4 regions of the Streptomyces sp. NPDC088810 genome follow, and region 4 is predicted to be linked to each of the others. Evidence: riboswitches for the same ligand, from Rfam matches in the RefSeq annotation. Region 4 holds a riboswitch; each other region holds the start of a gene.
What was found. Region 4 has a riboswitch for cobalamin ahead of ACIP4Y_RS13685 ((2Fe-2S) ferredoxin domain-containing protein). Riboswitches for the same ligand answer to the same signal wherever they lie in the genome.

Region 1: another riboswitch for cobalamin. It lies ahead of ACIP4Y_RS22380 (HoxN/HupN/NixA family nickel/cobalt transporter); the one in region 4 lies ahead of ACIP4Y_RS13685 ((2Fe-2S) ferredoxin domain-containing protein).
Region 2: another riboswitch for cobalamin. It lies ahead of ACIP4Y_RS06410 (cobalamin biosynthesis protein); the one in region 4 lies ahead of ACIP4Y_RS13685 ((2Fe-2S) ferredoxin domain-containing protein).
Region 3: another riboswitch for cobalamin. It lies ahead of ACIP4Y_RS03655 (prenyltransferase/squalene oxidase repeat-containing protein); the one in region 4 lies ahead of ACIP4Y_RS13685 ((2Fe-2S) ferredoxin domain-containing protein).

Annotation. Positions count from the first base shown of each region.
Region 1 is NZ_JBIVJQ010000007.1:17,640-25,319, forward strand. It holds gene ACIP4Y_RS22370 (DUF4142 domain-containing protein) at 1-459, shown strand, start outside; gene ACIP4Y_RS22375 (glycoside hydrolase family 13 protein) at 480-2,138, opposite strand; cobalamin riboswitch at 2,308-2,492, shown strand; gene ACIP4Y_RS22380 (HoxN/HupN/NixA family nickel/cobalt transporter) at 2,519-3,598, shown strand; gene ACIP4Y_RS22385 (nucleoside hydrolase) at 3,599-4,561, opposite strand; gene thrS (threonine--tRNA ligase) at 5,118-6,374, opposite strand; gene ACIP4Y_RS22395 (hypothetical protein) at 6,677-7,477, shown strand; gene ACIP4Y_RS22400 (tetratricopeptide repeat protein) at 7,481-7,680, opposite strand, start outside.
Region 2 is NZ_JBIVJQ010000001.1:1,394,230-1,401,909, reverse strand. It holds gene ACIP4Y_RS06440 (hypothetical protein) at 1-344, opposite strand, end outside; gene ACIP4Y_RS06435 (alpha/beta hydrolase) at 520-1,647, opposite strand; gene ACIP4Y_RS06430 (class II aldolase/adducin family protein) at 1,850-2,551, opposite strand; gene ACIP4Y_RS06425 (lysozyme) at 2,753-3,625, shown strand; gene ACIP4Y_RS06420 (anion permease) at 3,769-5,022, shown strand; gene ACIP4Y_RS06415 (hypothetical protein) at 5,054-5,281, shown strand; cobalamin riboswitch at 5,407-5,549, shown strand; gene ACIP4Y_RS06410 (cobalamin biosynthesis protein) at 5,650-6,594, shown strand; gene ACIP4Y_RS06405 (cobyric acid synthase) at 6,591-7,680, shown strand, end outside.
Region 3 is NZ_JBIVJQ010000001.1:802,226-809,905, reverse strand. It holds gene ACIP4Y_RS03680 (FAD-dependent oxidoreductase) at 1-248, opposite strand, end outside; gene ACIP4Y_RS03675 (MAB_1171c family putative transporter) at 241-1,449, opposite strand; gene ACIP4Y_RS03670 (hypothetical protein) at 1,449-2,078, opposite strand; gene ACIP4Y_RS03665 (helix-turn-helix transcriptional regulator) at 2,071-2,664, opposite strand; gene ACIP4Y_RS03660 (hypothetical protein) at 2,915-3,970, shown strand; cobalamin riboswitch at 4,050-4,179, shown strand; gene ACIP4Y_RS03655 (prenyltransferase/squalene oxidase repeat-containing protein) at 4,297-5,517, shown strand; gene ACIP4Y_RS03650 (SCO2322 family protein) at 5,514-6,158, shown strand; gene ACIP4Y_RS03645 (energy-coupling factor transporter transmembrane component T) at 6,145-7,239, shown strand; gene ACIP4Y_RS03640 (ABC transporter ATP-binding protein) at 7,236-7,680, shown strand, end outside.
Region 4 is NZ_JBIVJQ010000003.1:631,110-638,789, forward strand. It holds gene ACIP4Y_RS13665 (amidohydrolase family protein) at 1-248, opposite strand, end outside; gene ACIP4Y_RS13670 (NAD(P)-dependent oxidoreductase) at 245-1,132, opposite strand; gene ACIP4Y_RS13675 (antibiotic biosynthesis monooxygenase family protein) at 1,129-1,467, opposite strand; gene ACIP4Y_RS13680 (superoxide dismutase) at 1,854-2,501, shown strand; cobalamin riboswitch at 2,655-2,778, shown strand; gene ACIP4Y_RS13685 ((2Fe-2S) ferredoxin domain-containing protein) at 2,839-3,216, shown strand; cobalamin riboswitch at 3,318-3,459, shown strand; gene ACIP4Y_RS13690 (CbtB-domain containing protein) at 3,496-3,717, shown strand; gene ACIP4Y_RS13695 (CbtA family protein) at 3,740-4,492, shown strand; gene ACIP4Y_RS13700 (histidine phosphatase family protein) at 4,688-5,269, opposite strand; gene ACIP4Y_RS13705 (MFS transporter) at 5,509-6,717, shown strand; gene ACIP4Y_RS13710 (hypothetical protein) at 6,883-7,083, shown strand; gene ACIP4Y_RS13715 (epoxide hydrolase family protein) at 7,232-7,680, shown strand, end outside.

The DNA of each region.
Region 1 (7,680 bases), on a different contig from region 4:
AACATCACGCTGCCCAACGTGGCGAGCCCGCAGCAGGAGGGCTTCGTGAACACGCTGAAGTCGGAGACCGGCAAGCAGTTCGACACCGACTTCGCCAACATCCTGCGGATGACGCACGGCTCGATCTTCAACGGGATCGCGAAGATCCGTTCCACCACCAAGAACTCGCTGATCCGGGCCCTCGCCGACCAGGCCAACGACACGGTGCTGGACCACATGACCGTGATGGAGAAGACGGGCCTGGTCGACTTCGACCAGACCCTCTTCCAGCAGACCACCCCGCCGAAGCTGCCCAACTCGGACCTGACCCCGCCGGCCCCGCCCCCCGGCCAGCCGGAGGTGGTGCTCACCCCGCCGGCGACCGCCACCGCCAGCCCGGTGGACATCAGCGGCCTCATCAGCGGCGGCGGCGCCCCGGCTGCGGGGGCGAGCCCGAACCCGGGTCCGACGGGGGGCTGAGGTCTTTCAGACTTCAGGCCCTAGGCCAGCCACACGGTGGTGTCCGGCGGGAGCGTCCTGCCCGTCGGCAGAGGCGTGCTGGCCAGCAGGATCTCGCCCGGCGGCAGCGGGACCGGGTCCGTGCCCAGGTTGGTGACGTTGCGCCAGCCCTCGCTGCGGGCGAAGTCCAGCACGGCGGCGGGCGCGTCCGGCGTCCAGGCCAGCGTCTCCCCCTCCAGCAGCTTGCGGCGCAGCCGCAGCGCCGTGCGGTACAGCTCCAGCGTGGAGCCCTCGGCGCCGGCCTGCGCCTCGACGGCGTACGCCGCGAACGACGCCGGCTGCGGCAGCCAGCCGGCTCCGGGCCCGAAGCCGTACGACGGTCCGGTCGTCGTCCACGGCAGCGGCACCCGGCATCCGTCGCGGCCCTTGCGGACATGGCCGGTCTGTTCCCAGATCGGGTCCTGGAGCACCTCGGTGGGCAGGTCGGCGACCTCGGGCAGTCCCAGTTCCTCCCCCTGGTAGAGGTACGCCGAACCGGGCAGCGCCAGCATCAGCAGGGTCGCCGCCCGCGCCCGGCGCAGACCGGCCGCCGGGTCGACCGCGGGCGCGGTGCCGTGGGAGAGCAGCCAGGCGGCCGGGTCGGTGCCGGGCGGCAGCATGAGCCGGGAGGCGTGCCGTACGACGTCGTGGTTGGACAGCACCCAGGTCGCGGAGGCACCGGCGGTCCGGGCCGTGGCCAGCGAGGCGGTGATGACGTCCCGCAGCTCCTCGGCGTCCCAGCGGGCCTCCAGGTACTCGAAGTTGAACGCCTGGCCCAGCTCGTCCGGGCGGGCGTACAGGGCACGGCGGGCGCCCGGCACCCAGGCCTCGGCGACGGCCATGCGGGGCGGCCTGTAGGCGTCGAAGACCTTGCGCCAGTCGCGGTAGATCTCATGGACCTCGTCGCGGTCCCAGTACGGGTGGCTGCCCGGCGCCACCCGGGGCAGCGCCTCCTCGCCGGTCGCGCCGATGTCGCCGACGTCCCGGAGCGGCTCGGTGAGGTCCTTGGCCAGGCCGTGGGCGACGTCGACGCGGAAGCCGTCCACACCCCGGTCGGACCAGAACCGCAGGGTGGTGCGGAAGTCGGCGCGTACCTCCTCGTTGTCCCAGTTCAGGTCGGGCTGCTCCGGGGCGAAGAGGTGCAGGTACCACTCCCCGTCGGGCACCCGCCGCCAGGCGCTGCCGCCGAACACCGACTGCCAGTCGCTGGGCGGCAGCTCCCCGTGCGCCCCGCGCCCCGGCCGGAAGACGTAGCGTTCCCGGGCGGCCGAGCCGGGCCCGGCACGCAGCGCCTCCTGGAACCAGGGGTGCAGATGCGAGGTGTGGTTGGGGACGATGTCCACGACGACCTTGAGCCCGAGCCGGTGCGCCTCGGCGACCAGGGCGTCGAAGTCGTCCAGCGTGCCGAGGCGCTCGTCGACCCCGCGCGGGTCGATGACGTCGTAGCCGCCGTCGGCGAGTTCGGAGGGGTAGAAGGGGCTCAGCCACAGGGCGTCCACACCGAGCGCGGCCACGTGGTCCATCCGCTCGGCGATGCCCCGCAGGTCACCGAGGCCGTCACCGTCGGCGTCGGCGAAACTGCGCGGATAGACCTGGTAGATGACGGCCTGCCGCCACCAGTCGGGGTTCCTGGACGAGAGATCCGGCGAGAGGTCTGCCATACGGGCTCCCATGGGGGACGGACGACGGTACGGAATCTGTATCTGTCCACATTGCCCGGAAAGGGAACGCACGGTACGGCGCCACGCGCCGGGCGGCGAAGGGCGCACCTCGTTTGTGATCTTGCCTACCTGCGCCGGTACGCGGCTATGCAGGAAACCGCGTGCCCCCCTACGGTGGGCGGGCCGTGGTGTTCGGGAAGTCGATGGAAGGTCGACGCGGCCCTCGCCACTGTGATCGGGGAGTTCCCGTTCCGTCCGGCTCGCGCCGGGCCACTGGTCGTACGACCGGGAAGGCAGGGACGGCGGACGTTCGACCCGTCAGCCAGGAGACCGGCCACGGCAGTCACGAAGTGATCCACGAGGTGTTGGAGCGTGAACCGATGGCCGATGCTGCGTCTTTCCGCTGGCGACGTGAGGACACCGTCAAGACGGTGGGACTGCTGGCGGTGATCGTCGCCCTGCACGTCGTCGCCTTCGGGATCCTCTTTCTTCTCGTCGCCCCCGAGCGCTACAAGGTGGGCAGCGAGGTCTTCGGTGTCGGGCTCGGCGTCACCGCCTACACCCTCGGCATGCGGCACGCCTTCGACGCCGATCACATCGCGGCGATCGACAACACCACCCGCAAGCTGATGGCCGACGGCAAGCGGCCGGTGTCGGTGGGGTTCTGGTTCGCGCTGGGGCACTCCAGTGTCGTCGTGCTGCTGGCGCTGCTCATCGCGGGCGGCACCTCGCTGGCCGGACGGGTGATGAACGAGGGGTCCACCACCCACCAGGTGCTGGGCTTCCTCGGTACGACGGTCTCCGGGACGTTCCTGTACCTCATCGCCGCCCTGAACCTGGTGGCGCTGGTCGGCATCCTCAGGGTGTTCCGGGCGATGCGCGCGGGGGCGTACGACGAGAAGGAGCTGGAGCAGCACCTGGACTCGCGGGGGTTCATGAACCGCATGCTCGGCCGGCTCACGAAGTCCGTCTCGCGGCCCGGGCAGATGTACCCGCTGGGCTTCCTCTTCGGCCTCGGCTTCGACACCGCCACCGAGGTCACGCTGATGGTGATGGCGGGCTCCGGCGCGGCGGCCGGGCTGCCCTGGTACGCGATCCTCTGCCTGCCCCTGCTCTTCGCCGCCGGGATGAGCCTGTTCGACACGCTCGACGGCACGTTCATGAACTTCGCCTACCAGTGGGCGTTCTCCAACCCGGTCCGCAAGGTCTTCTACAACCTCGCCATCACCGGCCTGTCCATCGCCGTCGCCTTCTTCATCGGCACCATCGAGCTGGTCGGCGTCCTGCACGAGAAGTTCGGCCTGCACGACGACGTCACCGGCTGGATCGCCGGCCTCGACCTGGACAACGTCGGCTACCTCATCGTCGGCCTGTTCGTGCTGGTGTGGGCGGCGGCACTGGCGTACTGGAAGGTCGCCCGGGTGGAGGAACGCTGGACGGCCTCCGCCGCCGCCGAGTAGCTAGCGGCGGACCGTCTCCAGGTACAGCTTCACGTAACGCTCCACGTCCACCTCCAGGGCCACGTCGATCAGGGCCCGTTCACGGCCGCCCTCGTGGATCTCGGACTCGCCCAGGCGGGGGCGGCGGTCGACGACGGTCTGGCCGCGGGTCGGGCCGGGGGTGAGGGAGACCTCGACCGGGAGGAGGCGGGTGGTGATGCCCACCGGGTCGGCGACCGCGCACACCGCGCCGGCGTCGCCGAGGCCGCCCGCCTCCTCGGCCTCCGGCGGCTCGCCCTGGTGGGCCGGCCGGTGGGCGAGCAGCTCGCCGGCCAGGCGGGTGCCGGGCTCGGCGCTGGTGCGCAGCCGGTGCACCTCGGCGCTGTCCACGACGACCTGCTGGAACACGTCCAGGCCGTACATGGTGATCGGCACCCCGGCGGTGAGCAGGATCGCCGCGGCCTCCGGGTCGTGCCAGACGTTGAACTCCGCGACCGGGGTGGCGTTCCCGGTGGCCACCGCGCCGCCCATGAACACGATCCGCTCGATGTTCCGGGTCACCTCCGGGTGGGTGCGCAGCAGCAGGGCGATGTTCGTCAGCGGCGCGGTCGGGATGAGGGTGACCGGGCGCGGGGAGGCGAGGATCTCGCGGTGCAGCAGGGTGACGGCGTCGACGGCCACCGGGGTCCGGGCGGGCGCGGGCAGGCCCAGGTCGCCCATGCCGTCGGCGCCGTGCACGGGGGCGGAGCGGGCGGGCTCCAGCAGGGGGCGCTCGGCGCCGCGCGCCACCGGGATGTCGGGGGCGCCCGCCTGCTCCAGCACGGTGAGGGTGTTGCGGACCACCCCGTCCACGTCCGTGTTCCCGGCCACGCAGGTCACCGCCCTGAGGTCGAGTCCCGGGTGGCGTACGGCGAACAGCAGGGCCAGGGCGTCGTCGACCCCGGTGTCGCAGTCGATGATCACGGGAATGGGCTGACCGGTCACGGCGGACTCCTTCCGTCGTGCCGACGATAGATCAGGCCGGGCCGTCGCGACCGTTCCCGGCCATCGATTGCCAGGCCCGGGCGCAGATCTTCCCGAGCGCGCACCACTTCCCGAACGCGCGCCACCTCCCGGGCGGGGCCGCTTCCCGGGCGCAGATCCCTTCCCGAGCGCGCACCACTTCCCGAGCGCTGGCCACTTCCCGACGCGGGCCATTTCCCGAGCGCGCCCCACCTCCCGGGCGGGGGCCGCTTCCCGAGCAGGGGCCACCTCCCGGACGCAGATCACTTCCCGAGCGCCCACCACTTCCCGAACGCGGGCCACCTCCCGGGCGGGGCCGCTTCCCGGGCGCAGATCCCTTCCGGAGCGCGGGCCGCTTCCCGAGCGCTGGCCACCTCCCGGACGCGGGCCACTTCCCGGGCGCGCACCACCTCCCGGGCGCGGGCCGTTTCCCGAGCGCTGGCCACCTCCCGGACGCGGGCCGCTTCCCGGGCGCGGGTTCTTGTCGGTCGGTCGGGCGGGGGCCCGCGCCCCTCGGGTGGGTGAGGCGCAACTCGGGTCAGGGCTGCGGGTGGTCCCCGTCCCACAGGGCGGTACCGCGTGCCGCCACTCGTTCGGTGATCCGGCGCAGCAGGTCGGGCACCGGCAGCGCACCGGGGCGGCGGCCGTCCCGCAGGCGTACGGCGGCCAGCCCGGCGCCGGCCTCCCGGGCGCCGATCACCGCCTGGTACGGCACCAGGCGGGCCGCGCGGATCCTCGCGCCCAGGGTGCCCTCCCCGGGCCCGGCGAGTTCGGCGCGCAGGCCGAGCGCGAGCGCCTCCCGGACCAGCGCCGCCGCCGCTTCCACCTGGTCCTCGGCGACCGGCAGCACCACCAGCTGGACGGGTGCCAGCCAGGCGGGGAACGCGCCGGCGTGGGTTTCGAGGAGGTGGGCGACGGCGCGTTCGACGCTGCCGATGATGCTGCGGTGGACCATCACCGGCCGGTGCTTCGCGCCGTCGGCGCCGATGTAGTGCAGGTCGAAGCGGGCGGGCTGGTGGAAGTCGATCTGCACGGTGGACAGGGTGGACTCGCGGCCCGCAGGGTCGGCGATCTGCACGTCGATCTTCGGGCCGTAGAACGCGGCCTCGCCCTCCGCCTCCTCGTACGCCACCCCGGCCTCGGCGAGGACCTCCCGGAGCAGGCCGGTCGCCCGGCGCCACAGCTCGGGGTCGGCGACGTACTTGCCGCCCGGGCCGGGCAGCGAGAGGCGGTGGCGTACGGCCTCGATGCCGAGGTCGGCGTGGGCGCGGGCGATCAGCTCCAGGGCGGCGCGGGCCTCGTCGACCGCCTGGTCCAGGGTGCAGAAGATGTGCCCGTCGTTGAGGTGGATGGCGCGGACCCGGGTCAGGCCGCCCAGCACGCCGGACAGCTCGGCGCGGTGCATGGCGCCCAGTTCGGCCAGGCGCAGGGGCAGTTCCCGGTAGCTGTGCGAGCGGGAGCGGTAGATCAGGGCGTGGTGGGGGCAGAGGCTGGGGCGCAGGACGAGTTCCTCGGTACCGAGCCGCATCGGCGGGTACATGTCGTCGCGGTAGTGGTCCCAGTGCCCGGAGATCTCGTACAGCTCGCGTTTGCCGAGGGTGGGCGAGTGGACGTGCCGGTAGCCGGCCCGGCGTTCGGCGTCCCGGATGTACTCCTCCAGGGTGTGCCGGACCACGGCCCCGTCGGGCAGCCAGTAGGGCAGGCCGGCGCCCATCAGCGGGTCGGTGTCGAAGAGGTTCAGCTCGCGGCCCAGGCGGCGGTGGTCGGGCCGCTGGTCGGTCACCTTGTCGGTCATCCGGGTCTCCTCGGTGAGCGAGGCGGACACCCCCGGCGCGCGACGGAGCCCCGGGGCGTTCGCCCCGGGGCTTGGTGGCTGGTCAGGTGTCAGCGCGCCGGGACGGTCTCCGGCGTCGTCGTGCTCGACGGGCACTGGTGGGCGCGCTGCATGGACGGGACGGTACCGGGGCCGTACGCGGTGCGCCACGGACTTTCCGCCGGGCCCTCACCCGTACGGCGCGGAGCGCTGGTGGGCCGCCCGGGCCGGTGGTGCCGTGAGATCAGGCACCCCGCCGGCCGCACGCAGCCCAGGAGGCACCGATGTCCCCCGCGATACGCGCGCTGTACGACCGCATCCCCCGTGGCGTCGCCCTCTCCCTGCTCGCCACCGGTCTGCTCACCGCCGGCGGCTGCGCGGCGCTGAGCCTGAAGCACCCGGAGAGCGCGCCGTACCCACTGCCCACGGTGGACCGGCCGAGCCAGACGGGGAAGGCGTCCGCGCGGGCCGACGGTTCCACGCTCAGCGACGAGCAGGCGCAGGCCGCGCTGATCAACCAGACCGATCTGGGCGCGCCCTGGACGGCCACGCGCGGCGCGGCCACCTGGCGGGACGGGCTGCTGAAGACGCACACCTCGGTCGGGGAGTGCCAGCGGCTGCTGGACGCGCTGTACAGCGAGGAACTCCTCGGCGTCCCGGCCCGGGTCGCCGTCGGCCTGGACGACGCCGACACCGACGCCCAGCTCCGCTACCAGATCGCCGCCCGCCGCCCGGCGGACGTCGACGCCGTGCTGGCCTGGCTGCGGACGATGCCGGTGCGGTGCGCGCGGTTCACGGCCACCACGGAGCTGGGGCTGGTGGAGGACGTCCAGGTCGTGGACGCCCCGCTGCCGGAGGTCGGGGACGCCCGGCAGGGCCTGCGCGTCACTCTCGCCACGACCACGCCGGACGACCAGGAGTACCTCCTCACCATGGACGTGGCCGCCGTCCGGGTCGGCGAGGACGCCTTCGCGCTCACCAACGCGGGGCTCGGCGACGTACCGAACGACGCGACGCAGGCCGCCGTGCAGATCGGCGCCCTGCGCCTGGCGGACATCCGCAAGCAGGGGCGGGCGCAGGTCTGAGGGTCACAGCGGGGGCTGGGCCGGGGCCGGGCCAAGAGTGGTGGTGCCCGGGGCGGTGCGGTGGCCCAGGCCGGTGCGGTAGGCGTCCAGGGCGGCCTCGACGCGGCCCGTGCGGCGCAGCAGGTCGCCCAGCAGGCGGCACAGGTCGGCGAGGTCGCCGGCGGCGCCCGCGCGTTCCAGCAGGCTGAGGGCGCGGACGTAGT
Region 2 (7,680 bases), on a different contig from region 4:
CCGGCGAGGCGGGCGGTGTCCCAGTCGGCGCGGATCTGAGCGACACTCAGGCCCAGTTCGGCGGCGGCGCGTTCCGCGGTGGCGTCGGACAGGGTGGCCTTGCCGTCGGCGGTGGCGCCGGCGCGGCCGGGGCCGAGTGCGGCGTCGGCCCAGCGGGCGACGCGGGCCGCGCCGGCCAGACCGGTGCGGGCCATTCCGGCCAGTTCGGCGGGGGCGGGTGTGCCCTCCGGCGGCCGGGGTGCGGGGCGCCGTGGGCGCCGCTGGTTCACAGCTCTGGGGGCGGCGGCCAGGGGTCGCGGTCGGACGAGTCGAAGCCTGGAGTCGCGCGGGATACGGGACGTCACGGGTGCAGTCTTCCGGTTGACGGTCCGAAAACCCAAACGGAATGTCACCGCGGGCGACGGGGCTGGCCAAGGCACGGGGTCCGGGACGGGCCGCGGCGACGTGATCGAGCCAGCCGTACGGCTTTAAACGGAATGCTTCGCGCCGGTACCGGCGGGCCTTGGTGCCGTCAGCGGGTCACATCAGCGGGGTGAGGAACCGGCGCAGGCGTTCCTCGTACTCGGCCGGGTCCGCGTTCCACATCGCCGCGTGCGGGGCGTGCTCGACGGTGTGCAGGGCGACGACGTCGGCGCGGCGCCGGGCGAGCCGGCGGGAGAACTCCCAGGGGGCGACCTGGTCCTGCGGGCCGTGCACGATCAGGGTGGGCACCCGGAGCCGGTCGGGGTCGACGATCTCGGCGACCCGGTCGGCGTGCAGCCCGGCCCGGCCCTGTGCGGCCCGCACGGCGAGCGGCAGCAGCGGCTGCGGGGTGTGCCGGGCCCTGGCCAGGGCCCGCAGGGTGGCCTCCCAGCTGAGCACCGGCGAGTCCAGGACGAGTCCGGCGATGCGGTCGCGGACCGCGGAGTGCTCGGCGGCGCGCAGGGCCATGGTGGCGCCGGTGGACCAGCCGAGCAGGACGACCCGGCGGGCGCCGCGGCCGACGGCGTAGCGGATCGCCGCCTCGACGTCCCGCCACTCGGTCTCGCCGAGGTGGTTCAGCCCGTCCGGCGACCGCGGGGCGCCGGGGTCGCCGCGGTAGGCGAGGGCGAGGACCGGCAGCCGGCGGCGGTGCAGGAAGCTCATGACGTTCAGGGCGTGCTCCCGGGTGGCGCCGAGGCCGTGCACGGCGATCACCCAGGTGTCCCGGTGGCCCGGCACGAACCAGGCGGGCAGGGCGCCGAGGGCCCCGGGCACGTCGACGTCCTCGTGGTCCAGGCCGAGGGCCGTGTGCGGGTTGCCGACGTACACGTTCGGGGTGAGCCACGCCGCGTCGCCGGGGGCGAAGGTGCCGTGGGTGACGCGTTCCAGGCGGCGTACGACGGTGTCGGCGCTGTGCGTGGCCGCCTCCAGGACGGGGCCGACGACCGCGTGGGAGCCGTCGCCGGCGAGGCCGTAGGTGCCGGGGCGCAGCGCGGCCAGGTCGCGGGTGAGCGCGATCTGGCCGGCGCCCGCGCGGTGCACGGTGAGGCGGGGCTCGGTGGGCAGGGGCCGGCCCGGCGGTGCCTTCAGTGCGGCGTCGCTGGCGAGCCGGCCGGCGACCACGGAAGCCGTGCCGGCGGCCAGGACCGCGGTGAGCGCGGTGGCGGTCGCCTTCACAGTGCGCACGGGTCCAGTGTCGGCGGGGTTGCGGGCGGCGGCCAGCGGAAGCGCGGACCGCACGGGTGCGGGCGGTTTCGGCACCGCCGGGTGGCCACGCCGCCACTGGGCGCCGACGCGACGGATGGAGCCGAGCCGGCTCGCACCGCTGCTGCGGAGCAGGGCGAGCGGAGTCGGCAGGGGGCGGAACGGGTTGCTGCTCGGCAAGGGGTCACCTCCGTTGGCCGTATCCCTTCAAGCGTTCCCCGGCCTCGGCGACTTGTGCCTCCGTCAGCAGGGACGGTGTCAGGCCCGGCACCGAGGACGCCGTCAGCCACAGGCGGCACATCCACTCCAGCTGGGCGGTGCGGTCGTAGGCCTGGTCGAGGGTGGTGCCGTAGGTGATCGTGCCGTGGTTCTGCAGCAGGCAGCCGGAGCGGCCGGTGAGGGCGCGGAGCATGTTCCCGGCCAGTTCGTCGGTGCCGTAGGGGGCGTAGGGGGCGACCCTGATCGGGCCGCCGAGGGCGCCGGCCATGTAGTGCACCGGCGGCAGTTCGGTCACGAGCGTGGAGACGGCGGTCGCGTGCACGGCGTGGGTGTGGACGACGGCGCGGGCGTCGGTGGTGCGGTAGACGGCGAGGTGCATGGGCAGCTCGCTGGTCGGCACGAGCGTGCCGAGCACCTGGCGTCCGGTGAGGTCGACGCCGGTGAGGTCGGCGGGGGTGAGCCGGTCGTAGGGGACGCCCGACGGGGTGACCAGCACGAGGTCACCGATGCGCGCGGAGACGTTGCCGGAGGTGCCGACGACCAGCCCGTCGGCGACGGTCCGGCGCGCCGTCGCGACCACGTCCGCCCACAGCCGTGCCACGTCCTGATTCCCGGCCTGGTGCCCGGCCTGGTGTGTGTCGTCCGTGTTCCGCAGCGGTTCAGCCATGCGGTGATCCTGCCAGCCGGACCGGGCGGTGAGCGGGCGGGATCGGTCGCTTCCGCGCAAACCGTACGGCCGAACGGGCGGATCCGGCCACGAAACGCTCGGAAGGGGCCCGGATGCGGTGATCGTCGGGCCTTCAATGGCCTCTCTTGCCCACGGGACGATCGCCGCCGCCCGCGGTCGTCCGCCACCCCGGGGAGACGCATGGCCCGCGAACGCACCCTTGTCCGCCGCCGCGCCGGTGTCCTCGCGGCGGTCACGGCGGCCCTCGCCCTCGCGGGCACCGCACCCGCGTCGGCCGGGCCGGCGGGACCCGGCGAGCCGGCAGGGCAAGCCGAGGCAGCCGGAACCTCACAGCCGACCGGAACCCGGCAGGCAGCCGAAACGTCACAGCACGCCGGAGCCTCCCGGTTCGCCGGTCTGTGGACGCTCGCCGCCGCGCTGCCCCGGGGGCACGACGTCTCGTCCCACCAGAAGCGCGTCGACTGGGCCGCCGCCGCGGCGAAGGGCGCCCGGTTCGTGTACGTCAAGGCGACCGAGTCCACGACCTACCGCAATCCCTACTTCTCCGGGCAGTACTCCGGCGCCCGCAAGGCCGGCCTGCTGCGCGGCGCGTACCATTTCGCCCTGCCCGACCGGTCCTCCGGCACCCGGCAGGCGGCGTACTTCGTGCGGCACGGCGGCGACTGGCGGGCGGACGGCTGGACGCTGCCGCCCGCGCTGGACATGGAGTACGACCCGTACAGCACGCAACACAAGTGCTACGGGCTGGGCAAGGCCCGGATGGTCCGCTGGATCCGGTCCTTCAGCGACGAGATCAAGCGGGAGACCGGCCGCCGTCCGGTGATCTACACCACGACCCAGTGGTGGAAGCTGTGCACCGGGAACAGCCGCGCCTTCTCCTCCTCGAACCCCCTGTGGATCGCCCGGCACGGCACCTCGCGGCCGGGAACGCTGCCGGGCGGCTGGCACTACTGGACGTTCTGGCAGTACGCCACCACGGGCCGGCTGCCGGGTGACCAGAATCTCTTCAACGGCTCCCTGAGCCGGCTGCAGATCCTGGCGCGGGGCCGGTAGCCAAGCGGCGCCTGGGGCGAGGGACACAAGCGGAATCTCTCGCGCGCGTTACTGACACCCTCGCGCCCGCCTCAGTTCATCTTCCGTTCACCCAGGTTGCCTACGTTCGACCAGCCAATGACCTCGAACGATTGCCTGGGTAAATGGAAAGCTTCTCGCTGATCCTCGCGATAGTGGTCGTCACCGCTCTCGCGTTCGATTTCACGAACGGTTTCCACGACACCGCGAACGCGATGGCCACCACCATCTCCACAGGCGCCCTGAAGCCGAAGATCGCGGTGACCATGTCCGCCGTCCTCAATCTTGTGGGCGCCTTCCTCTCCGTGGAGGTCGCGAACACGATCTCCAAGGGTCTCGTCGACGAGACCGGCATCCGTCCCGAGGTCATCTTCGCCGCCCTGGTCGGCGCGATCCTCTGGAACCTGCTGACCTGGCTGGTGGGCCTGCCCTCCAGCTCCTCGCACGCCCTGATGGGCGGCCTGGTCGGCGCCACCGTCGCCTCCGCCGGCTTCGGCGCCGTCCACGGTGACGTCCTGGTCACCAAGGTGCTGCTGCCGGCCGTCGCCGCGCCGATCGTCGCGGGCCTGGCCTCGCTGCTGGCCACCCGGTTCTCCTACGGCATCGGCGGGACCGCGGACGGCGAGGCCACCCGCAAGGGCTACCGCGCCGGCCAGATCGCCTCCGCCGGCCTGGTCTCCCTGGCCCACGGCACCAACGACGCCCAGAAGACGATGGGCATCATCACCCTCGCCCTCGTGGCCGGCGGCTCGCTCGCCCCCGGCTCGAACCCTCCCACCTGGGTGATCCTCTCCGCCGGCCTGGCCATCGCGCTCGGCACCTACATCGGCGGCTGGCGCATCATCCGCACCATGGGCAAGGGCCTGACCGACCTGGAGCCGCGCCAGGGCTTCGCCGCGCAGACCAGCGCCGCGACCGCCATCCTGGCCTCCTCGCACCTCGGCTTCTCCCTCTCCACCACGCACGTCGTCTCCGGCTCGGTGATGGGCGCGGGCCTGGGCCGCAAGGGCGGTGTGGTCCGCTGGTCCACCGCGACCCGCATGTTCGTCGCCTGGGCGCTGACCCTGCCGGCCGCCGCGCTGGTCGGCGCCGGTGCCGAGTTCGTCACCGGCCTGGGTGACTGGGGCACCGCCGTCGTCGCCGTCTTCCTCGTCGCCGCGAGCGCCGCGATCTGGAAGATCTCCCGCCGCGAGGTCGTCGACCACACCAACGTGGTCGAGGAGACCGACGAGCCGGCCGGCGTGGTCACCACCGCCATCGCCGCCGTGATCCCGCCGCCCACCGGCACGGTCGCCGCCGATCTGGACCTCGCGTTCCCGCAGCAGACCACCGCCCCCGCCGAACCGGCCACGGCCAGCCCGCCGGCCGCCGCGGTCTGACCCCGAGCACCCGGTTACCGAAGGAAGCACTATGAAGATCGACTGGGCAGCCCTGGGCTCCGTGTTCGGCGTCAGCCTCGTGGTCACGGTGGGCCTGGTGGCCCTGTTCACCCTCGGCATCGCGGGCCTGAACCGCCGCGAGAAGGCCGTGGCGCAGGGCGGCTCCGCCGGCCTCGCCGTCACCGGCGCCTACCTCTGCTTCGCGGCGTGCGCGGCGGCGGTGGCGTACGGCATCAACCTGATCGTGGCCAAGGCCTGACCGATCCACCCAAAGGCTCCCCTCCCCGCGGAGGGGAGCCTTTGCCGTAGCCCCGAACGGCCCGCACGCCCCGCGGTGTGGGGATCGGCACACTCTCCCCTCCCAGGTCAAAGGCAAGTTGACGGCCGTTCCGGGGGCGTGGTGGACTGCCCGGGCCATGTACGGCGGCAGGAGAGGAAGCCGGTGCGAATCCGGCGCGGTCCCGCCACTGTCACCGGGGAATGAACCCCGGGAGCCAGGAACTCTCACCGCCGATTCACGTCGAACCAGGGCGCGGACACCCTGAGTGAGGACACATATCGCCATGCTCGGCTGCCCATCGAGGACCCGTACCAGGCCCGTTCCCGTCCCCACGGCCGGTTGAGCCGATGGGTGCCGATCGCACATACGCGTACGGCGCCGCCGCCGGCGTCCTGGGGGACCTGCTTCTCGGCGATCCGCGCCGCGGGCATCCCGTCGCCGCGTTCGGCCGGGCGGCGGGCGCCGTGGAAGGCGCGTTGTGGCACGACCACCGCGGCTGGGGCGCCCTGCACACCGCCGTGTGCGCCGGCGGCGCCGTCGCGCTCGGGGCGCTGGCCGCGCGTGCCGTACGCCCCTCCCGTACCGCCTCCGTCGCGCTGACCGCCGCCGCCACCTGGGCCGTCGTGGGCGGCACCTCGCTCGCCCGGGAGGCCCGCACGATCGGGCGCGCGCTGGAGTCCGGGGACGTCGAGGCGGCCCGGGCGCGGCTGCCCCACCTGTGCGGCCGGGACCCGCAGGCGCTGGACGCCGACGGCATCGCCCGGGCCGTGGTCGAGTCGGTCGCGGAGAACACCTCCGACGCGGTGGTGGGCGCCCTCGTGTGGGGCGCGGCGGCCGGGGTTCCGGGGCTCCTCGGCTTCCGGGCGGTCAACACCCTGGACGCGATGGTGGGTCACAGGTCGCCCCGCTTCCGGCGCTTCGGCTGGGCCGCCGCCCGCCTCGACGACGTCGCCGGCTGGCCGGGGGCCCGGCTGACCGCCGTACTCGCCGCCGCGGCCGGACCGGATCCGCGGGGCGCCCTGCGCGCCTGGAAGGCCGACGCGCGCCGGCACCCGAGCCCCAACGCCGGGCCCGTGGAGGCCTCCTTCGCGGGTGCCCTCGGCGTCCGCCTGGGCGGGACGCTCTCCTACGGCGGCCGGGTCGAGCACCGCCCGGTGCTCAACGGCGCCACCGGACGGCCGGTCCGGGTCACCGACATCGACCGGGCCGTACGGCTCTCCCGCCGCGTCGGCCTGCTCGCCCTCGGCAGCACGCTCGCCGTGCGCCGACTGCTGAAAGGACGCGGGAAGTGAACGGTGGTCTCCTCGTCGCCGGCACAACCTCCGACGCCGGCAAGAGCGTCGTGACGGCCGGTATCTGCCGCTGGCTGGTCCGCCAGGGCGTGAAGGTCGCGCCGTTCAAGGCCCAGAACATGTCCCTCAATTCGTTCGTGACGCGCGAGGGCGCCGAGATCGGCCGGGCGCAGGCGATGCAGGCCCAGGCCTGCCGGATCGAGCCGACCGCGCTGATGAACCCGGTGCTGCTCAAGCCCGGCGGCGAGCAGAGCAGCCAGGTGGTGCTGCTCGGCAAGCCGGTGGGCGAGCTGAGCGCGCGCGGGTACCACGGCGGGCGCCAGCAGCGGCTGCTGGGCACGGTGCTGGACTGCCTGGCCGAGTTGCGGGGCACGTATGACGCGGTGATCTGTGAGGGGGCGGGCAGCCCGGCCGAGATCAACCTGCGGCGGACCGACATCGTCAACATGGGGATCGCGCGCAACGCGCGGCTGCCCGTGCTCGTCGTGGGCGACATCGACCGCGGGGGTGTCTTCGCGTCCTTCTTCGGCACGGTCGCCCTGCTCTCGCCGGAGGACCAGGAGCTGATCGCCGGGTTCCTGGTGAACAAGTTCCGCGGCGACGTCTCCCTGCTGGAGCCCGGCCTGGACATGCTCCGGGATCTCACCGGACGGCGGACGTACGGTGTGCTGCCCTTCCGGCACGGGCTCGGCATCGATGAGGAGGACGGGCTGCGGGTGTCGCTGCGGGGCACCGTACGGGAGTCCACGGTCACGCCCCCGGTCGGCGAGGACGTGCTGCGGGTCGCCGTGTGCGCGATCCCGCTGATGTCCAACTTCACCGACGTGGACGCGCTGGCCGCCGAACCGGGTGTCGTGGTGCGGTTCGTGGACCGGCCGGAGGAGCTGGCGGACGCCGACCTCGTGGTGGTCCCGGGCACGCGCGGGACCGTACGGGCGCTCCAGTGGCTGCGGGAGCGGGGGCTGGCCGACGCCCTCGTCCGGCGGGCCGCGGAAGGGCGCCCGGTCCTCGGCATCTGCGGCGGCTTCCAGATCCTCGGCGAGCACATCGAGGACGAGGTCGAGTCCCGCGCCGGAGCCGTCCACG
Region 3 (7,680 bases), on a different contig from region 4:
TGCGCGGTCAGTTCCCCGGTGATGCCCGGCAGCAGCTGCTCCAGCGCGGCCACCCCGCCGGACCAGAGCAGATGCGCGTGCCGCGCCTGGGGCAGACCCTTGCGCGGCTCGGGGCCCGCCGGCAGCCGGTCGGCCTCCACGATCGTCACCTCGTGGAAGCGGCTGGCGAGCACGGACGCGGCGAGCATGCCGGCCGTGCTGCCGCCGATGACGAGCGCGGTACGGCGGGCGGTGGGTATGTCAGGCATGTGAGGTGAGACCTTCCGTGGCGACCGCCTGCCGGCGGAACCTTTCTACGGCCGCCGCGTGGAGGCGCAAGGCGTGGGCGACGGACTCCAGTTCGCTGTCCGGGACGGAGACGGAGCCGGGGTGGCCGTCCGGCAGCGGACGGTCGCGGTCCTCGGGCGCGTGCAGCGCGTCGGCCGCGACGAGGATGTCCACCGCGGCCGCGATGCCCCGGGCGGCGGATTCCGGGTAGCCCACCGCTTCCGCCGCCTGCCGCGTCCGCTCCCGCCGGTGCGCGCTCAGGTGCGGGGCCAGCTTGAGGAGGCCGTCGTTGATGGCGGCCCGGCGCAGCTCCAGGCGGAGGGCGGCACCGCTGACCCGGCCGGTCGCGGGCGCCGCCGGCGCGGTGACGGTCAGCATGGTCTGCCACAGCGGCTTCAGGCGCCGGTGCGTGCGCACCAGCCGCCGGTGCTCGGCCGCCCACGGCCCGGCCTGCCCGGCGAGGAAGCCGACGGCCACCAGGACCGCCTCGGCGATGGCGAACGGCGGGGCGACGTACGTGGACAGCCAGTCCCAGTCCCGGCCGCTCCACCGGGCGCCGATCGCGGCGAGCTTGGCCAGGTCGAAGATGAGCCCGAGGGCGTAGGCCTCCTGGAGGAAGATCACCGCCCGGCGCAGCCAGGTGTCCTCGATCTCCCGGAACCAGGCCCACAGCATGCCCGCCGCGACCAGCGCGGACACCAGGTGGGCGACGAGGTAGAGCAGGACGAACTCGCGCATCCAGGGCGTGCCGGCGTAGTAGGTGTCGAGGTCGCGGGTGCGCTCCACGCGGTGGTCGCCGAGCAGGAACGTCGTCCACAGGCCGACGATGATGACGGTGTACGCCATCCAGACCAGCCGGGTGCGGCGGCGGCGCACGGCGGACGGCGGCTCCCGCCAGGTGATGATGAGCCACAGGCAGGCACCGCAGTACGCGGTCAGCAGCGAATAGACCCACAGGCCTGCGAAGTTGGGGATGCCGGAGAGTACGTTGATGCGGTGCAGGTTGGCCGGCGGCAGCGAGGCGAAGACGATCGCGCCGATGCCGAGCAGCAGCGCGGTGGCCCGCAGGATCGGGTCCTGCCAGGCGCGCCGCAGCAGCGGCAGCTTGATCACGAAGGCCACGGCGAGCAGGGCGGCCGGGACGGCGTAGGCGGCGAAGGAGCCGGCGAGGTCCCAGCGCATCACGGCCCGCCGATGTTGCCCAGGGAGGACGACAGCCGGTCGGTGAGGGTGTCCTGCGTCATCCGGCCGGCCGCGCCCGGCCCGACGACCTTGGAGAACTTCGCCGCCAGGCGCAGCCCGCACTCCTCGGCCTCCCACTCGGCCTCGGCCGCCGCCGCGGCGGGCGAGCGGGTGGCCATGGCCGCCACCCGGTCCCAGGGGACGTCGTCCTCGGCGCGGGACAGCAGCCGGCGGGCGGCGGCGGGCAGTCCGGCCGGGTAGTGCACGTCCAGCGTGCCGTAGTGGATGTGGCCGATCTCGTGCCCGGCGATGACGAACTTGTGCGGGTCCGGGGCGCGTTCCTCGACCACGACGATGTAGTCCTCGTCCCGTGCCAGGGTGATCCCGGAGACGTCGAGGCCCGGCGGGAAGGCGACGAACTTGAGCCGGACCGGGCGGTCCAGCTGGGGACTGAGCGTGGCGCACAGCGCGTGCAGGAAGGCCTCCGGCCCGGTCGGCGGGGTGAGGCCGCGGACGGTGTCGCGTACGAGCCGGTCGAGGAAGCGCCTCGGGGACCTCGGGTGCTTGGAGGGGGCCGCCGGCCGAGGACGCCTGGCCGGCTTCGGGGCCCCGGCGGTCGGTTCAGGCACGCCCGGTGCCCTCCGCCCGCTCGGAGGCAATGATCATCTCGGCCAGGTCGGCGAGGGTGGCGAGCTGCCGGGCGTTCATCTGCGGGGCCCGGGCGGCCAGTCGTACCAGCCCGCTCTCGCGCAGCCGCAACAGCGGGTCCGCCTCGGCCTCCAGGGCCTGCAGCACCGGTTGCAGCGCCTCGTGCAGCGCCTCCGGCTCGTCCGCCGTGAAGAAGCCCGCGGGCAGGCCGAAGAAGCGGCGCAGCCGGTCGGCGTGTTCCAGGCTCGGCATCCCGCTCTTGCGCCACTCGCTCAGCCACTGCCGGCTGGTTCCGGCGATCCGGGCCAGCTCGTCCAGCGAGTACCGCTTGCCGTCCGGGCGGCGCCGGCTCTCACGGATGAAGTCCAGCCGCTGGCGCACGCGTTGGGCCAGGCAGGCCTCGGGGGCCCGGCCGCCGGAGAGCAGTTCGACGACGACGCCCACGGGGATGCCGGTGCGGTAGGAGAGGCCGGCCACGTCGAGGGCCTCCGGCAGTCGTCCGGGGCGGCCGGTCAACTCGCCGAGCCGGTCCAGGACATCGGCCAGCGAGGCGTAGGCGTCACTCACCGAGGTCCCCCCTGGGCGTGTCATCCGTTCGGTGGCTGGGCTGACGCGAGGCTACCCGTTCGCCCGTTCGGCGACCAGACGTGACAACGCTCCCTGCCTAATAACGCAGCTATCGTTGACAGTTAGGGGCGCCGTGGGTGAGGATCACTGCACGGAGAGCAAGATCCGACCCGCCCCGGGTGCCGCCTATGGGGGAGCGGCACCCGGGGTGTTTCTTGTCCGCCCTCTCCTCGAGGAAGGTCCAGGCACCATGGCGCAGCCCGTCGTGCTCCTCGGGGCCGGCCGCCGGGAGACGTGCGACGAGTTCCCGCTGGCCCGGATCGCCGCGCTCCGCCCGGTCGTCCTGGTCGACCCGGACCCGCCCGCCTGGGCGCGCCCGTACCTCTCGGCGCACCTCGCGGCCGACCCGGCCCGGGAGACCCAGGCGGCGGAGGCGGTCCTGGCCCACACGGCCGGGCATCCGGTCGCCGGCGTCCTGACCTGGTCCACCGAGCACCTGGCCGCCGCCGCGCGGATCACCGGCCGGCTGGGCTTACCGGGCCTGCCGTACGAGACGGCCGCGGCCTGCGCCGACCCGGTGGCGTTACAGGCCCTGCTCCTGCGGCACCGGCTGCCGACGGCCGGCCCCGGTGACCCGGAGCAGACGCCCGACCCGCTGGTGTCCGCCGAGACGGTGGTCCTGGACGACGAGGTCCGCATCGTCGCCCTCACCCGTACGACCCCGGGCCCGCCGCCCGCCCGTGTCGCGCTGCGGCACTGCGTCCACGCCCACGACGGCCTCCTGCACAACCGTTTCCTGCGCCAGTGCGTCGAGCGGACCGTCCGCGCCCTGGGCCTGGCCCACACGGTCGCGCACGTCACCCTCCGGCTGACGGCCCGCGGCCCCCGCGTCCTCGACGTCGCCCCGCACCTCCCCGGCGACCTGATCCCGCTGCTCGTGGAACGCGCCACCGGTGTCGACCTGGCCGCCGCCGCGGCCGCCCTCGCCACCGGCCGGCACCCCGAACTGACCCCCACCCGCCAGCGTGCCGCCGCCGTCCAGTTCGCCTACCCGACCGTGACCGGCCGCCTGACCCACCTCCGCCTGGACCCCGCCGCCGACCACGACCCGGCCGCCGACCGCATGCTCCTCACCCACCGCCCAGGCGCCCCGGTGACGGCGGCCCCGCACGCGAACACCGGCGACCGCCTGGCCCACTGGGTGGTCACGGCCGACAACCCCACGGACTGCGAAACGGCCCTGCGCCGCCTGGCCCGCCACCTGACGGCAACGGTCCTGCCGACGACCGACGTGTACGCGGCCTAGGCCCCGTCCACCGCCCCCCGGCCCGTGACCCCAATCACCGCCCCCCTGTGCCCACAGCCACCCCTCGGCCTCCGCGGGGCGGCCGGTAAAGTGGCGGGGTCGTCATCACACCCGTACGGGGGGAAGCCGGTGTAATTCCGGCGCTGACCCGCAACCGTGTGCCGCCGGAAGGGGCGGTGAGCCGGACTGCCCCGGGCGGGACGTTGACCGGCTCGCGTGCGCCGGCGGTCCGCCGCGCACGGCACCGTCGAGGTCTACGGAGCCGAGCCGCCCGGGGTGTCTCCCGTGCGCTGCCCGGCTCCCCACAGGAGAGGCAGTCGCCGACCATGAACGTCCGCCGCAGTGCCGCGGCTCTCGCCGCCGTAGGCGTGCTGGCCGCCGCCGCGCCCGCCACGGCCGCCGACCCGTCCCCGTCCGCGCCGCCGAAGGCGACGGTCCCGCACGGCCTGTACGGCAAGAGCGACCCGACGTACGACGGCGTGTGGCGGCAGTCGCTCACGCTGCTCGCCCAGCGCACCCTCGGCTACCGGCCCGCCCCCGCGGCCGTGGACTGGCTCGGCGGGCAGCAGTGCGCGAACGGCTCCTTCGCCGCCTTCCGCGCCGACACCGCCAAGCCCTGCGACGGCAAGACCAAGTCCGACACCAACAGCACGGCCGCCGCCGTCCAGGCCCTGGCCGCGACCGGCGGACACGGCGGTGCCGTCGGCAAGGCCGTGAACTGGCTGAAGTCCGTGCAGAACAAGGACGGCGGCTGGGGTTACTACCCGGGCGGCTCCAGCGACGCCAACTCCACCTCCGTCGTCATCGGCGCGCTCACCGCGGCCGGCACCGACCCGGCGAGCGTCCACACGTCCGGCAAGTCGCCGTACGACGCGCTGCCCGCCTGGTCCATCCCCTGCGACCAGGACGGCGGCGGCGCCCTCGCCTACCAGCCGGACAAGAAGGGCAAGCTGCTCGCCAACGCGGACGCGACGGCGGCCGGCGTGCTGGGCGCGCTCGGCAAGGGGTTCGCGGCGGAGGCCGGCAAGTCCCCGGCGCAGGACGCCTGCGCGGAGGCCGACCACCCCACCCGCGAGCAGGTCGCCGACAACGCCGGCGCGTACCTGGCGACGACCCTCGCGAAGACCGGGCACCTCCGGTCGACCCTGCCCGGCGCCAAGGACCAGCCGGACTACGGCAACACCGCGGACGCCGTCGTCGCGCTCGCCGCGGACGGCCGGACCGAGCCGGCGAAGAAGGCGTACGCCTGGCTGGAGAAGAACGCCGGCCCGTGGGCGGTGCAGAGCGGCCCGGCCGCGTACGCCCAGCTCATCCTCGCCGCCCACGCGATCGGCGAGCAGCCGGGCGACTTCAACGGCACCAGCCTGGTCAGCTCCCTCAACGCGCTCGGCCCGGCCCCGTACATGGACTCCGCCACGGGGCACTCGGAGAGCACGGAGAAGTCCGACGACTCGAACACCGGTGTCTGGTGGATCGTCGGCGTCGGGCTCGTCGCCGGCATCGGTATCGGCTTCCTGCTGAGCGGCCGGAAGAAGCGCCGGCCGTGACCGTCGTCCGCCGTGCCGTGCCGGTGCTCGCCGCCGGGCTCGCCGCGCTGCTACTCCTCGCCTCCGCCGGGCCGGCCGGGGCCGCCGGCTACCGCTACTGGTCCTTCTGGGAGCGCGCCGGCGGGCACTGGACGTACGCCACCCAGGGGCCGGCGACCGTCCGCCCCGACGACGGCGCGGTGCAGGGCTTCCGGTTCGCGGTGAGCGCGGACTCGGCGGACGCGAGCCGGCCGCGCGGTACGGCGGACTTCACCTCCATCTGCGCCGGTACGCCCGCCGCTTCCGGTACGAAGCGTGTCGCCCTCGTCCTCGACTTCGGCACCCGCGCGGACGCGCCGTCCGGTGAGACGCCGCCCGGTCGCCGTACGGCCTGTGCGCGGGTGCCGGAGGACGCGACCAGCGCCGACGCGCTGGCCGCCGTCGCCAAGCCGCTCCGGTACGACACCAACGCCCTGCTGTGCGCGATCGCCGGGTATCCGGAGGCGGGGTGCGGTGAGCAGGTCTCCGCCGAGAGCAAGCGGAGCGGAAGCGGAACCGACGGCGGTCCCTCGCTGGGGCTGCCGATCGGTGTGGGGGTGGTCGCCCTGCTGGCGGGGGCGGCGGTGTGGCAGGCACGGCGGCGGCGCGATGAGTCCCGGTGAGTGCGATCCGGCTCCCACCCGGCGCCGAGCGGCTGTGCACCCCGGCGCCTGGTGGGTCTGGGCGATATGCCTCGGGACCGCTGCCACCCGGACCACGAACCCCCTCCTCCTCGGGCTCCTCATAGCGGCCTCCGCGTACGTCGTGGCCACGCACCGCTCCCCCACTCCCTGGGCCCGCTCCTACACCGCCTTCGTCAAGGTCGCTCTCGCCGTCCTCCTCGTCCGCGTGCTGTTCGCGGTGGCGCTCGGCTCCCCGATCCCGGGCACGCACACCCTGCTCACGCTGCCCGAGGTCCCGCTGCCGCACTGGGCGCAGGGCATCCGGCTGGGCGGCCGGGTCACCGCGGAGGCGGTCGTCTTCGCCGCCTACGACGGGCTGAAGCTCGCCGCGCTGCTCGTCTGCGTCGGCGCGGCGAACGCCCTCGCCAGTCCGACCCGGCTGCTCAAGTCCCTGCCGGGCGCGCTGTACGAGACGGGCGTGGCCGTGGTCGTCGCCCTCACCTTCGCGCCGCACCTGATCGCCGACGTGCAGCGGCTGCGCGCCGCCCGCCGGCTGCGCGGCCGGCCGGACCGGGGCCTGCGCGGGCTGCTGCAGGTCGGACTCCCGGTCCTGGAGGGCGCGCTGGAGCGCTCGGTCGCGCTCGCCGCCGCGATGGAGTCCCGCGGCTACGGCCGTACCGCCGAGGTCCCCGCCCGGGTCCGCCGTACGACGGCCGCGCTCACCCTCGGCGGCCTGCTGGGCGTGTGCGCGGGAACGTACGGGCTGCTGACGGCGGAAGGAGGCGCGTACGGGCTTCCCCTGCTGCTCGCCGGAGTCGTCGCCGCGCTCGCGGGGCTGCGGCTGGGCGGCCGGCGTTCGCTGCGGACGCGGTACCGCCCGGACCCGTGGGGGCCGCGCGCCTGGCTGGTCACGGGCTCCGGTGCCGCGGTGGCCGCGCTGCTCACGCTCGCCTCCGTCCGCGATCCGCAGGCCCTGCACCCGGGGGTCGTCCCGCTCGTCGCGCCCGCCCTCCCGCTCTGGCCCGCCGCGGCCGTCCTGCTCGCCCTGCTGCCCGCCTTCGTCCCCCAGGAGCATCCGTGATCCGCTTCGAGGATGTCAGCGTGACCTACGAGGGTGCCGCCGGACCCACCGTCGCCGGGGTCGGCTTCGAGGTGCCCGAGGGTGAACTGGTGCTGCTCGCCGGTCCGTCCGGGGTCGGCAAGTCGACCGTGCTGGGCGCGGTCAGCGGGCTGGTCCCGCACTTCACCGGCGGCACCCTGCGCGGCCGGGTGACGGTGGCCGGCCGGGACACCCGTACCCATCAGCCGAGACAACTGGCCGACGTGGTCGGCACGGTGGGCCAGGATCCGCTGGCGCACTTCGTGACGGACACCGTGGAGGACGAACTCGCCTACGGCATGGAGTCGTTGGGCCTCGCCCCGGAGGTGATGCGGCGCCGGGTGGAGGAGACCCTGGACCTGCTGGGCCTCGCCGGACTGCGGGACCGCCCGATCGCCACCCTGTCCGGCGGGCAGCGGCAGC
Region 4 (7,680 bases):
AACTTCCGGATCAGCCCCGACATCCAGGCGTGGAAGCTGCGCAGCCGGTCGCGTGGTTGCGCGTAGTTGTCGACGCCCGGAACCCGCGCCATCGCGCCGGCCCCGACGGGGCTGCCGATGATGGTCAGGTCGATGCCGGCCTCGGCGCGAGCGGCGAGCATGCCGTCGACGTCGGTCAGACTCGGGGGCATGGGGAAGCGCTTCGCCGCTTCCGGTGGGGACAGATGCCCGTGGATGTCGATGATCACGTGTCGGTTTCCGGTTTCGGTGCGAGTGCGCGGGTGACCGCGGCACAGTCCTGGTCGCCCAGCCCTTGCTCGGTGGCGCGGACGTGGGTCTCCGCCGCGGCGGTCGCCAGCGGCAGGCTCAGGCCGACTGCTGCTGCCTGCTTGGAAGCGAGCATGAGGTCTTTCGCCATCAGCCGCAGCCGGAAGTCCGGCTCCTCGAAGCGGCCGGAGGCCAGGCGCCGCGACTTGAACGCCATCACCGGCGAGGCGAAGCCGCTGCCCGCGATGGTCCTGAGAACCAGCTGCCGGTCGAGGCCGCAGGCCTCCGCCAGTTCGGTGGCCTCGGCCAGGGCCTGCACCTCTATGCCCATCAGCAGGTTGAGGAGCAGTTTCATCCGCATGCCGGACCCGAGTGCGCCCAGATGGACCACTTCCTTGCCCAGCGTCTCCAGCAACGGGCGGGCGGTCTCGAACGCCCGCTGCTCGCCGCCGGCGAACAGCCGCAGCTCTCCGTCGCGGGCGTGGTCGCGGTTGCCGAGCATGCCGACGTCGAGGACCGCCGGGACCTCTCCGGCGATCTGCACGACCTCGTCGGGGGCGACGGTGCTGGCGCAGATCAGCACGCCGGGGTACGGGCCCTCGGCCAGCACGCCGCCCGGTCCGTGCAGCACCGCGCCGAGGGCCTGGCCGTCGGCCACGACGCAGAGGGCGGCGCTGGTGCCCGCGACGGCGTCGGCGGGGTTGGCGGCGGCGTAGGCGCCCGCCTCGGCGAGCGGGGCGGTGCGCTCCGGGGTCCGGTTCCAGACCCGGACCTGCATCCCCTGGTCGAGGAGGCGACCGGCCAGGCCGGCGCCCATCGTGCCGAGACCGAGGACGGCGACGGGGCCGCGCACGGGGGGAGTCAAGACGCCACCCCCTTGGTCTCCTTGATCACACGGAACCGCATGGACTGCCGCTGGTCGACGAACTGGCGCAGCGGGGCCACCAACTCCTGGTGCTCCGCGCTCTGCTGCCAGGCGAAGAAGTCCTCGGCGGTCCGCCATTCGCTGGTGATCACCCACTGGCGGGAGTCGTCGACGGGTTCGCCGAGCCGCTCGATGATGTGTCCGGGGGTGCTGGACACGGACTTCCGGAGCTGCTCGTACAGATCCAGGAATCCCTGTTCGCCGCCCTCGATCACGCGGACCGCGAAAACCACGCTCAGCTTGTCGGCCGATCGGCCGTTGTCGTTGGCGCCCATGTCTCCTCCTGAGTGAGAGCCGGACGGACACGACACCAACGGACTCATGTCCCTCGGACGGCTGCAACTCCGAACGGGGGACGGCCCAGTGGGGACAAGGGGTGCACGCTGCGTCATTAGTCATATCGGGTGACTGACGGCCCGACGCGCGTGGTCCGCGCAGGGTCCCGGCCATGACACGGAGCCGGGGTACACGATCAGGGGAACTGACGTGCACTCGCCGCGCTGGCTCTCCCGCTCGGCGACGCCACCCGGCAGGCGCGGTGGGCGCTGCCGTGCCGGCCGACGTCACGAGTCCTAGGTCCAAGGCCTGATCGGCATGCGGCTGTTCTTGCTGTTAACGTGCACTTGCATCTCGTTCGCAATAATGTCGGAGGACGTTGGACATGGCGCTGTACACGCTCCCGGAGCTTCCGTACGACTACTCGGCGCTCGCACCGGTGATCAGCCCGGAGATCATCGAGCTGCACCACGACAAGCACCACGCGGCCTATGTGAAGGGCGCGAACGACACCGTGGAGCAGCTCGCCGAGGCACGGGACAAGGACGCCTGGGGGTCGATCAACGGCCTGGAGAAGAACCTGGCCTTCCATCTCTCCGGGCACATCCTGCACAGCATCTACTGGCAGAACATGACCGGTCCGAAGGACGGCGGTGGCGAGCCCCTAGCCGCCGACGGTGTCGGCGAGCTGGCCGAGGCCATCAAGGAGTCCTTCGGCTCCTTCGCCGCCTTCAGGACCCAGCTGTCCAAGGCCGCGGCCACCACGCAGGGTTCGGGCTGGGGCGTACTCGCCCACGAGCCGCTGAGCGGACGCCTGATCGTGGAGCAGGTCTACGACCACCAGGGCAACGTCGGCCAGGGCTCCACCCCGATCCTGGTCTTCGACGCCTGGGAGCACGCCTTCTACCTCCAGTACAAGAACCAGAAGGTGGACTTCATCGAGGCGATGTGGCAGGTCGTCAACTGGCAGGACGTGGCCCGTCGTTACGAGGCGGCCAAGTCCCGCACGGATCTGCTGCTGCTCGCCCCGTGACGCCGTAGTCCCGGAAGGGTCCTGCTCGTGATCGTCTTCTCACCGTTCACGGCAGGCGAGGGGCTCCCGCGGGAGCCCCTCCGAACGGCGGCCGGGTGACGGGCCGCCACCGGTGATGACATGATGACCGGCGACACAAGGCGACGGCGGTCCGAGGAAGCCGGTGCGAATCCGGCGCGGTCCCGCCACTGTGACCGGTGAGCGAGTCCCGGCAGGCCACCGCCCCCGAGCGGGGCGGGAAGGCGGGACGGGCGACGACCCGGGAGCCAGGAGACTCACGCGGTCGCCTCCTCAGGCGACACCGGGGCGGATCTCCCCGGGAGGGGAGCGGCGCGGTATGCCCGACAGGCCGACGGAAGAGACAGCGGGCGGACCGGTGCCGTGCCGGGTCGTCGTGTGCCGGGACTGCTGCTGTGGCAGCCCGAAGGTGACGGGTGATCACGCGGCGCAGACCGCGCGGTTGCGGGCGGAGGTGCCCGTGCGCATCTCCGACTGCCTCGACGTGTGCGACCAGGCCAACGTCATCGTCGTACAGCCCTCCGCGGCCGGCCGGGCCGCCGGCGCGCGACCGGTCTGGCTCGGGCTGGTCAACGACCCGGCCGCGACCGAGGACATCGTCACCTGGGTACGCGCCGGCGGTCCGGGCGTGGCGCCCCGGCCGGACATCCTCGACCTGTACGCCTTCACCCCACCGCGCCGGCGCGCGGAACCCTGAGCGGGACCAGTCGAATCGCGCCACCGCCGACCCACCGGGCACACGGCCGCCCACCCGGCACGAGAGGAAGATCACGCCGGTCGGAGGCGGTCTTGGCGGGGTGCCGGTCCCGCGGTACGGTCTGTCCGATATCGACGACGGCATGACGGAAGCCGGTGAGAATCCGGAACGGTCGCGCCACTGTGTGCGGGCCCCGCGAGGGTGCTCGCGAGTCAGACCCGGGGCCGTCGTCCTGTGCACCACCGAGATGGGACGCGAATTCCCAGAGGAGGTTCTGCCATGGCGCAGACCGTCGCCCCGCCGACAGCCACCACGCCCGCCGTCCCCGCCAAGCTGCCGCTGCAGGCGATAGCTCCCTGGGCGGTCTTCTTCGGCATCCTGATGCTGGTCCTGCTCTACTTCGTCGGCGCCGAGCAGGGCGCCACCTCCGTGTTCAACGGCACGGACGTCCACGAATGGGTGCACGACGCCCGCCATCTGCTCGGTTTCCCCTGCCACTGACGCGAGGGGACACCGCCCGCCCATGAATTCCGCAACCGTACGGAACCTCCTCGTACGGGGCATGCTCGCCGGCCTCGCGGCCGGCGTGCTCGCCCTGATCGCGGCCTATCTCCTCGGTGAGCCGAGCGTCGACAAGGCGATCGGCTTCGAGGAGGCCCACTCCCACGAGCACGAGGCGGAAGTCGTCTCGCGCTCCCTCCAGTCCACCGCGGGCCTCGCCACCGGCGTCCTCGTCTACGGGGTCGCCTTCGGCGGCATCGCCGCGCTCGCCTTCTGCTTCGCGCTCGGCCGGGTCGGCCGATTCGGCCCGCGCGCCACGGCACTGCTGCTGTCGGGCTGCGCGCTGCTCACCGTGTACGTCGTGCCGTTTTTGAAGTACCCGGCCAACCCGCCGTCGGTCGGCGACCCCGACACCATCGGCAAGCGGACCAGCCTGTACTTCCTGATGATGCTGCTCGGCGTCCTCCTGGCGGTCGCCGCGACCCTCCTCGGCAAACGCCTGGCGCCCGCGCTGGGCACCTGGTGGGCGACCGTGGCCGCGGTGGCCGCGTTCGCCGTCGCCGTCGGTCTGGCCTACGCGTTCCTGCCGGCCGTCAACGAGGTGCCGCAGGACTTCCCGGCCACCCTGCTGTGGCGGTTCCGGCTGTCCGCGTTGGCCATCCAGGCCGTCCTGTGGGGCGGATTCGGGCTCGCCTTCGGCGAGTTGGCCGAGCGGCTGCTGAACCCCCGGCCGGTCAGGGCCGAGAGCGCGCGAGCGGTTCCGGCCGCGCACTGACCTCTTCCGGACGACAGAGGGCCCTTCGGAACCAACCGGGGGCCCTCCGGCGTTCTCCGGACACCGACGCTCACCGGGCCCGCCCCGGCAGCGGCACGACACCCCCAGCCGCGCCGGGTGCCCGACCGCGGCTGTCTGCGCTGCACGGTGGCCGCGTCTGCTCCGCCGGCACCGCGCAGCGCGGGCCGGCAGACCCTAGTCCGCGTGCGGCGCCGCCAGCGGACGCCCCAGCCGCAGATTCCACCGCCCGGTCCGGCCGCTGAGTTCGGTCACGGTCAGCGGTGGCACATCGAGACGCCAGAAGAGCGCGGCAGACAGGTTCAGCGCCTCCACGACCGCGGCCCGCACCACCTCCGGTTCGACCACGGCGAGCGTACGACCCTCCACGGCTCGGGCGTCGGCGAGCCAGCGCGCGATCCGTCCGCACAGGTCCCGGACCGACTCGCCGCCATGGGGTGCGCAGGCGGGGTCGGTGAGCCAGCGCCCCACCGCCTCCGGCTCGGCGGCCCCCACCTCGTCCAGCGTGCGGCCCCGCCAGCGGCCCACATCCAGACCGGCCAGGTCCGCTGCCGGCACGCCGTCCAGACCCAGTGCCGCGGCCGTCTCACGACAGCGCACGCCGGGGGAGACCAGCACCCGCGCCGCGGAGGGCAGCGACCCGGCCGCCGAACGGGCCCGCGCCGCACCGCCGTCGTCGAGAGAGCCGCCGTCGTCGAAGCGGGCCTGCCGCAGCGAGACGCTCATGGCGGGCGAGACGAGAAGGACTCGGCTGGTCACACGGTCGCTCCTGTCACTGGTGTCCTGGGCGCGGGACTCGGCCGGGCAAGGCCCCTGCGGACGCCGGCACCGGCGGCGAGCACCTCCTCGTCCTCCGAGCCGCCCACCGCGTGCCGCGCCCTCGCGAACTTAGCATCCGCACGAGGTGCACCATCCGCGGATACGCAGGCCTCGGCTGCACGAGGCCCGGTGCGGCGACGGTGTGCGGCATGCTTCGGCATGGGGGTTGCGGAGGCGCCGTGGGCGAGAGAGCAGCGGGGACGGAAGGGCCGGGGCCGGGCGGGATGGGGCCGTGGCGGTTCGTCGTGTGGTTCGGCGTGGTCAGCCTGCTCGCCGACTTCGTGTACGAGGGGGCCCGCTCCGTCACCGGCCCGCTGCTGGCGTCCCTCGGCGCCTCCGCCCTGGTCGTCGGTGTGGTCACCGGCGCCGGTGAGGCGGCGGCACTGGGACTGCGCCTGGTGTCCGGCCCGCTGGCCGACCGCACGCGCCGCTTCTGGGGCCTGTCGATCGCCGGATACGCCCTGACCGTGCTCTGCGTGCCGCCGCTGGGCGTGGTCGGCGTCCTGTGGGCGGCCTGCGCCCTGGTCGTCGCCGAACGGGTCGGCAAGGCGGTGCGCTCCCCGGCGAAGGACACCCTGCTCTCGCACGCCACGGCCGTGACCGGACGCGGCCGGGGCTTCGCCGTCCACGAGGCGATGGACCAGGTGGGCGCGCTGGTCGGCCCCCTGACGGTGGCGGGCGTCCTCGCCCTCAGCAGTGACGCCTACGGCCCCGCGCTCGGCGTCCTCGCCGCACCCGGCGTGGCGGTGCTGGGTCTGCTGTTCTGGCTCCGGGCACGGGTCCCGGACCCGGAGGCGTACGAGCGGCAGGCACCCGCGCCGGCCAAGGCGCCGCCACCGGACGGCTGGCTGCCCGCCGCGTTCTGGACCTACGCGGCGTTCACCGCCACCACCACCGCCGGCTTCGCCACGTTCGGCGTCCTGTCGTACCACCTCGTCCAACGGCACCTGATGACGGCGCCCTGGGTGCCGGTGCTGTACGCGGCGGCGATGGCCGTGGACGCGGTGGCCGCGCTCGCCACCGGCTGGCTGTACGACCGGATCGGCCCGCACGTGCTGGCCGTGCTGCCGGTGCTGGCCGCCGCCGTCCCGGCGCTGGCCTTCACGCACACCACCGGCCTGGCCGTGGCCGGGTCGCTGGTGTGGGGCGCGGCCATGGGCATCCAGGAGTCCACGCTCCGGGCCACCGTCGCGGACCTCGTGCCCCCGCGGCGCCGGGCCACCGCGTACGGCGTCTTCGCCGGGGTGGTGGGCGGTGCGAGCCTGGCGGGCGGCGCCCTGACCGGAGCCCTGTACGGCCACTCGATCCCGCTCCTGATCACGGTGGTCGCCGCGATCCAGGCCCTCGCCCTCCTCCTGCTCGCCGTGACCGGCCCTCGCCGCGCGTGACGACGGCCAGACCCGCCCGCTCGTCCGTTGCCGTCGATGGCGGGCGCCCGGCGGGTCTACGGTGGTGACGAAGGCTCTGCCCGGTCACCGGGCGCAGCCCGGGCTACCCGGTTCCGCCGGGCCGTTCCGCTCCTGCTCGTCCCGGGGGGTGTCATGAAAGTCGAAATGATCCAAAGGGCCGCCGACGTTCTCTTCGACGTGCCGGACGAGATGCACGCGGAGATCATCACGCTCATCGACGCGGTCACCCACGACGCCCTGACACGGGCGCCGGACCTGGCGGCCGCGTTCGGGGAATGGTGCTGGCTGGTGTACACGGTCCACGGCGACGTGGTCGAGGTGCTGGACGTCGGCTGCGCCCGCTGACGCCGGCCCCGCCGCTGTGAGGTGGCGGGCGGCGGAGGGTTCGAAACGTGCGACGGAGCCGGCCCGAGGCCGAGTGCGTTCAGGGGGACCGGAGACGGGGGAACGTTCCCGACGGCACCGCTTCCCCCTGCTCAGAAGGGATCACGCCATGACCGCCCCGCACGCCTTCCCCCTGGAGCCCGGCCCGATCCATGTGTCCGACGACGTCCTCGACGACCTGCGTGTCCGTCTCGAACTGACCCGTCCGCCGCTGGACGAGGGGAACGAGGACTGGTCCTACGGCGTCCCGGACAGCTATCTCCGTGAGCTGGTCGCCTACTGGCGGGACGGTTACGACTGGCGCAAGGCCGAGGCCGCCATCAACCTCTACGAGCACTACCAGGTGAGCGTCGCCGGTGTCCCGGTGCACTTCATGCGCAAGCCCGGCCGCGGCCCCCGCCCCATCCCGCTGATCCTCACCCACGGCTGGCCGTGGACGTTCTGGCACTGGTCGAAGGTGATCGACCCGCTCGCCGACCCGGCCGCGTTCGGCGGTGACCCGGCCGACGCGTTCGACGTCGTCGTGCCGTCCCTGCCCGGTTTCGGTTTCCCCGGCCC